2 regions of the Stenotrophomonas sp. YJH_SMC_57 genome follow, and region 1 is predicted to be linked to the other one. Evidence: predicted binding sites of a transcription regulator. Region 1 holds the regulator's gene; the other holds the start of a gene.
What was found. The regulator HrcA, encoded in region 1, represses chaperone genes, less so after heat shock. The targets are predictions, from matches to a motif close to TTNGCACTCNNNNNNNNNGAGTGCNAA.
Positions count from the first base shown of each region.

Region 2: the regulator HrcA is predicted to act here: its motif matches at 1,907-1,933, upstream of AC5P7U_RS05110 (co-chaperone GroES).

Region 1 is NZ_JCAFSZ010000007.1:76,592-80,003, forward strand. It holds gene recN (DNA repair protein RecN) at 1-971, opposite strand, end outside; gene hrcA (heat-inducible transcriptional repressor HrcA) at 1,086-2,150, shown strand; gene grpE (nucleotide exchange factor GrpE) at 2,214-2,729, shown strand; gene dnaK (molecular chaperone DnaK) at 2,911-3,412, shown strand, end outside.
Region 2 is NZ_JCAFSZ010000003.1:228,820-232,231, reverse strand. It holds gene groL (chaperonin GroEL) at 1-1,491, opposite strand, end outside; gene AC5P7U_RS05110 (co-chaperone GroES) at 1,573-1,860, opposite strand; gene AC5P7U_RS05105 (endonuclease) at 2,216-3,412, shown strand, end outside.

The sequences.
Region 1 (3,412 bases):
TGCGCGCCCAGCTCGTCCATCGGCACGCGATGCTTGCGCGCCAGGTCGTGCAGGCGGCCCAGGCGCCGCTCATTCTCTTCGAACTGCTCGGGGTCGGCGTCGAGGTCGTCATGCACGCGGTCCAGCAGCGAAAGGGCTTCGTGCAGCTGGATCGAGGCATTCTCGATCAGGCCGTCCACCTCCCCCAGGCGCGGGTCGTGTTCGATCAGGCGCGACAGCTCGTGGCGGACCTGCTGCAGCAGGTCCAGCGCGGAACTGCCGTCGTCGCCGTTGAGCTGGTTGCTGGCCGCCTGGCAGGCGCTCAGCAGGGCACTGGCATGGGCCTGGCGGCGGTGGCTGGCGCCGAGCGCGGCGATCGACTCCGGTTCCAGGTCCTCGCGGTCCAGTTCGCGCAGCTGGTGCTCCAGGAAGCCGATCCGGTCACTCACGTCGCCCTGTTGCGACAGCGCCTGCGACTCGTCGACCAGTGCCTGCCAGGCGGCGGCGGCGCGGCGCACCTGGCGGCGCTCCGCCTCGTTGCCGGCATAGGCGTCGAGCAGGGCCAGCTGCGACGGACGGGTCAGCAGCGCCTGTTGTTCATGCTGGCCATGGATCTCCACCAGCAGCGCGGCCAGGTCGGCCAGCTGTGCGAGGGTGACCGGACGGCCATTGATCCAGGATCGCGATCCGCCGTCGGCGCGGATCACGCGGCGCAGCTGGCACTGATCCTCATCGTCCAGCTCGTTGTCGGCCAGCCACTGGCGCGCTGCCTGCAGCTGGTCCAGCGCGAACTCGGCGGAAAGCTCGGCGCGGGCGGCGCCGTGGCGGACCACGCCGCTGTCGGCGCGCAGGCCGGACAGGAAGCCCAGCGCGTCGACCATCAGCGACTTGCCGGCGCCGGTCTCGCCTGAAACCACGGTCATGCCCGGCCCGAACTCCAGTTCGGTGGCGCGGACGACGGCGAAATCCTTGATCGAAAGATGTCTGAGCATGGGTAAGGGGTATCGGCAGCCGCGCAACGCTAGCACGCGGGCGAGGGAGGTCCAATGACTTGCCAAGGGGATGCGCCGCCATTATCTAGTGTCCGTGTCTCACAGGTTGATTCCATGCACGGTTCTCCCGACCAGCTTGCCCCGCGTGCGCGCCATCTGCTGCGCACGCTGATCGCGCGTTACATCCAGGACGGTGAGCCGGTCGGCTCGCAGACGCTGGCGCGTGTGGCCGGCCTGGAGGTCAGCCCGGCCACCATCCGCAACATCCTGGGTGACCTCGAGGACCTGGGGCTGCTGGCCTCGCCGCATACCTCGGCCGGGCGCATCCCGACCGCGCATGGCTACCGGGTGTTCGTCGACAGCCTGCTGCAGATGCAGCCGCCGGGGGAGGGCGAACTGGCCCGCCTGCGCCAGGAGCTGGCCGGCGGCGGCAGTACCCAGGCCCTGCTGGGCAGCGCCTCGGAGCTGCTGTCGGCGATGAGCCACTTCGTCGGCGTGGTCAGCGCGCCACGGCGCGAGCAGTTCGCCTTCCGCCAGATCGATTTCGTGGCGCTGGACGGGCGCCGGGTGCTGGCGATCCTGGTGTTTGCCGACAACGAGGTACAGAACCGGGTCATCGAGACCCGCCAGGAGTTCGCGCCGGGGCAGCTGGAGCAGGTCGCCAACTACCTCAACGCCCATTTCGCCGGGCTGCCGATGGCCGAGATCCGCACCCGCCTGCTGCTGGAGCTGCGCGATGCCCGCTCCGAACTGGAGCAGCTGCTGGCGCACAGCATCGAGCTGGCCGAGCAGGCCCTGCAACCGGCGGCCGACGACATGCTGGTGGCCGGCCAGACCCGGCTGATGGGCGTGCAGGACCTGTCCGACCTGGAGCGCCTGCGCGAGCTGTTCGAACTGTTCTCCAGCAAGCGCGAGATCCTGCAGCTGCTGGAGCGGACCATCCAGGCCCCGGGTGTACGCATCTTCATCGGCGAAGAAACCGGGATGATGCCGCTGCAGGGCGTTTCGCTGGTCACCGCCCCCTATACCGCCAACGGCCAGGTGCTGGGCGTGCTGGGCGTGATCGGCCCGAAGCGGATGGCCTACGACCGCATGATCCCGCTGGTCCAGGCCACCGCTGATGTGCTGGGCGCGGCCTTTTCGCCGGCCGGGCGCACGCCGGGAACATCCGACGCTTGAAACGCAGCATCCCGCCCACACTAGGGTGGGTGGAGGCGGAGATTGACCGCCAGGGACCCAGACATGAACCACGAACATCCAGATATCGAATCCCAGCAGAGTGCCGCCGATGCGGCCGCCGCCGCCGGCGTCAATGACGAAGTGGAGCGCCTGCGCGCCGAAGTCGAGCAGATCAAGGCCGATGCGCTGCGTGAGCGCGCCGACCTGGAGAACCAGCGCAAGCGCGTGGCCCGTGACATCGAGCAGGCCCGCAAGTTTGCCAACGAAAAGCTGCTGGGCGAGCTGCTGCCGGTGTTCGACAGCCTGGATGCCGGCCTGAAGGCTGCCGGCGATGACCCGCACCCGCTGCGCGAAGGCCTGGAGCTGACCTACAAGCAGCTGCTGAAGGTCGCCGCCGACAACGGCCTGGTGCTGCTGGACCCGACCGGCCAGCCGTTCAACCCGGAACACCACCAGGCGATCAGCCAGGTGCCGACCCCGGGCGCCGCCCCCGGCACCGTGGTGACCGTGTTCCAGAAGGGCTACCTGCTCAACGAGCGCCTGCTGCGGCCGGCGCTGGTGGTCGTGGCCGCCGACTGACCCGTGCCGGGCCGGGAGGCGGGAATGCCCGCGACCCGTCCCGACGCTGAACGCGCCGGACGACCGGAAACACAGCGTTCGGGAGATGGCTTGAATGTTCCACGAGCCTCCCCCACATCGTATTCATCCACCGGCCGAACGGCCGGACTGACCCCAACAAGCATCCTCAGGAGTCTCCCCCATGGGCAAGATCATTGGTATCGACCTCGGCACCACCAACTCGTGCGTGGCGATCATGGACGGCGGCAAGGCCCGCGTCATCGAGAATTCGGAAGGCGATCGCACCACCCCGTCGATCGTCGCCTACACCAAGGACGGCGAAGTCCTGGTCGGCGCCTCGGCCAAGCGCCAGGCCGTGACCAACCCGAAGAACACCTTCTACGCGGTGAAGCGCCTGATCGGCCGCAAGTTCACCGACGCCGAAGTGCAGAAGGACATCGCGCACGTCCCGTACGGCATCCTGGCCCATGACAATGGCGACGCCTGGGTGTCGACCAGCGACGGCAAGAAGATGGCGCCGCAGGAAATCTCGGCCAAGGTGCTGGAAAAGATGAAGAAGACCGCCGAGGACTTCCTCGGTGAGAAGGTCACCGAAGCGGTCATCACCGTGCCGGCCTACTTCAACGACAGCCAGCGCCAGGCGACCAAGGACGCCGGCCGCATCGCCGGCCTGGACGTCAAGC
Region 2 (3,412 bases), on a different contig from region 1:
GGTCGGGTCCAGGATGCCGAACTGCAGCATGTCGCCGAACTCGCCGGTGGCGGCGTTGTAGCCGAAGCTGCCGGTGCCTTCCTTGACCTTGTTGATGATGACCGACGGTTCTTCACCGGCGTTGGCGACGATCTCGCGCAGCGGAGCTTCCATCGCACGCAGGGCGATCTGGATGCCGTGGTTCTGGTCTTCGTTGGCACCCTTCAGGCCAGCCAGCGAGGTGACCGCACGGACCAGGGCAACGCCGCCGCCCGGGACCACGCCTTCTTCAACGGCTGCACGGGTAGCGTGCAGGGCGTCGTCGACGCGATCCTTCTTTTCCTTCATTTCGATTTCGGTCGAGGCACCGACCTTGATCACGGCAACGCCGCCGGCCAGCTTGGCAACGCGTTCCTGCAGCTTCTCGCGGTCGTAATCCGAGGAGGTGTCCTGGATCTGGGTCTTGATCTGGCCGACGCGTGCGTCGACGGCAGCCTTGTCACCCACGCCATCGATGATGGTGGTGTTTTCCTTGGAAACCTGCACCTTCTTGGCGCGGCCGAGGTCCTTGATGGTGGCCTTTTCCAGCGACAGGCCCACTTCTTCGGAGATCACGGTGCCGCCGGTCAGCACGGCCATGTCTTCCAGCATCGCCTTGCGACGGTCGCCGAAGCCCGGAGCCTTGACGGCCACGACCTTGACGATGCCACGGATGGTGTTGACCACCAGGGTCGCCAGCGCTTCGCCTTCGACTTCTTCGGCAACGATCAGCAGCGGCTTGCCGGCCTTGGCGACGCCTTCCAGCACCGGCAGCAGGTCACGGACGTTGGAGATCTTCTTGTCGTGCAGCAGGATGAACGGGTCATCCAGGTCAGCGGTCTGCGACTGCTGGTTGTTGATGAAGTACGGGGACAGGTAGCCGCGGTCGAACTGCATGCCCTTGACCACGTCCAGCTCGTTGTCCAGGCCCGAGCCTTCTTCAACGGTGATCACGCCTTCCTTGCCGACTTCCTTCATCGCGTCAGCGATGATCTGGCCGATCGACTCGTCCGAGTTGGCCGAGATGGTACCGACCTGGGCGATCGCCTTGTCGTCGGCGGTCGGCTTGGAGATGTTCTTCAGCTCGGCAACAGCGGCCACGACGGCCTTGTCGATACCGCGCTTGAGGTCCATCGGGTTCATGCCGGCGGCCACAGCCTTGGCGCCTTCGCGGATCAGGGCCTGGGCCAGCACGGTGGCGGTGGTGGTGCCGTCGCCAGCGTCGTCGTTGGTGCGCGAAGCAACTTCCTTCACCATCTGCGCGCCCATGTTCTCGAACTTGTCAGCCAGTTCGATTTCCTTGGCGACGGAGACGCCGTCCTTGGTGATGGTCGGAGCGCCGAAGCTCTTTTCCAGCACGACGTTGCGGCCCTTCGGGCCCAGGGTGGCCTTGACGGCATTGGCGAGAACGTTGACGCCGCGCACCATGCGCGAACGGGCGTCTTCACCGAAACGAATATCCTTGGCAGCCATTGCGATTACCTCGATGTTTGCGCCGGGCCGGGCCCGGCGACGAAAGGGGATGTCTTACAGGAAAGCAGGTCGCGCCGAGGCTCAGCCGATGACGGCGAGCACGTCGTCTTCGCGCAGGACCTTGTACTCGACGCCTTCGCTCTTGTACGAGCTGCCGGCGTACTGGCCGTAGATGACCTTGTCGCCGACCTTCAGCGACGGCGCGCGCACGCTGCCGTTGTCCAGCGGCTTGCCCGGGCCGACGGCCACGACTTCACCCTTGGTGGACTTTTCCTTGGCCGAATCCGGAATGACGATGCCACCGGCGGAGATTTCGTCGGCTTCGATCGGCTTGACCACAACGCGGTCGTGCAGCGGCTTGATGCTCATGAGAGACCTCTTAAGTTATTGATTGGTCTGAAAAAGTCTGGCGATGTTAGCACTCACCCCAGGTGACTGCCAGCATTGCTCGCGAAAAAGCCCGATGAATCGGGAGCAGGACAGAGATGGAGCTGGCCCAGGACCTTTCAAGGCCGCCTCCGGAAAAAATTTCATCGCGCCGGAGCCGGACATCAACGTCCGCGTGAAGATCCCGCATCGCGTGCGGTGCCGCATCGCCACCGGGGAATCCTCGACATTTGGTGATCCGCGTCGCACTGTCAGATATCTGACGTTCATTTACGACAAAGTGTCACTGGATCGGCCTTAGGCTCGGCCGCGCATTCCCAATCACAAGGAGTAGTCGATGCGATTGCTGTCCCCGCTTGCCGCCGCCTGCCTGCTGGCGCTGGCCGCCGCGCCGGCCCAGGCCGAGGTCTTCATCAACGAACTGCACTACGACGACAGCACCCCGGCCGGTGACGTCGGCGAAGCGATCGAGGTCGTGGCCACCGCCGGCGAGGACCTGTCCGGCTACCGCCTGTACCTGTACAACGGCGCCAACGCCTCGGCCGCGGTGGTCTACGCCAACAACCCGGTGCCGGCCGGCACCGCCGCCGGCTGCGGCAGCGCCACCATCGCGGTGGTCAATTACCCGACCAACGGCCTCCAGAACGGCCCGAACGACGGCATCGCCCTGGTCGACGCCAGCGGCAAGGTGGTCCAGTTCCTCAGCTACGAGGGCGCCATCACCGCTTCCGGTGGCCCCGCCGCTGGCATGACCAGCCAGAACATTCCGGTGGCCGAGACCAACAGCACGGCGCCGGGCACCTCGCTGCAGCTGACCGGCAGTGGCAGCCAGTACGCGCACTTCACCTGGGCCGAGTCGGCCAGACAGACGTTCGGCAGCTGCAACAACGGCCAGACCTTCAGCGGCGGTGGCACGCCGGGCCCGAACACGCCGCCATCGGTGTCCACCACCACCCCGGCGCAGGGCAGCACCACCTTCCCGGCCGCCGCCGATCTGGAAGTGGTGTTCAGCGAGACGGTGAACCTGGCCAGCGGCGCTTTCGCGCTGAGCTGCGGCACCTCCGGCAGTGTTCCGCTGACCTTCCCGGCCAGCGGCCGCAGCGTGAAGCTGTCCACCAACACCGCGCTGTTGGCCGGTGAAGCGTGCCGCTTCGACATCCGCGCCGCACGCATCACCGACCTGCAGGGCGCGCGCCCGGCCGCCGACAGCCGCATCGCCTTCACCGTGGCCAGCCCCGGCGGCAATCCCGACCCGGGCAACCCGGGCGTGCCGGCGGGCTACTACTCGAAGGTGAACACCTCCAGCCCCAGCCAGCTGCGCTGCTCGCTGCATGCCACCATCAAGGGCCATACCGCTTACCCGTACAGCGGCTCGGGCACCAGCACCTGGACCATCCTGGAGATCGCCGACGAGGATCCGAACAACAGCGGCAGGATCTTGGACGCGTACCGCAACCGCAGCTACGCCAAGGTGACCGATCGCGCCGGCAGCGGCAGTGGCCTGAAGTACAACCGCGAGCACACCTGGCCGAAC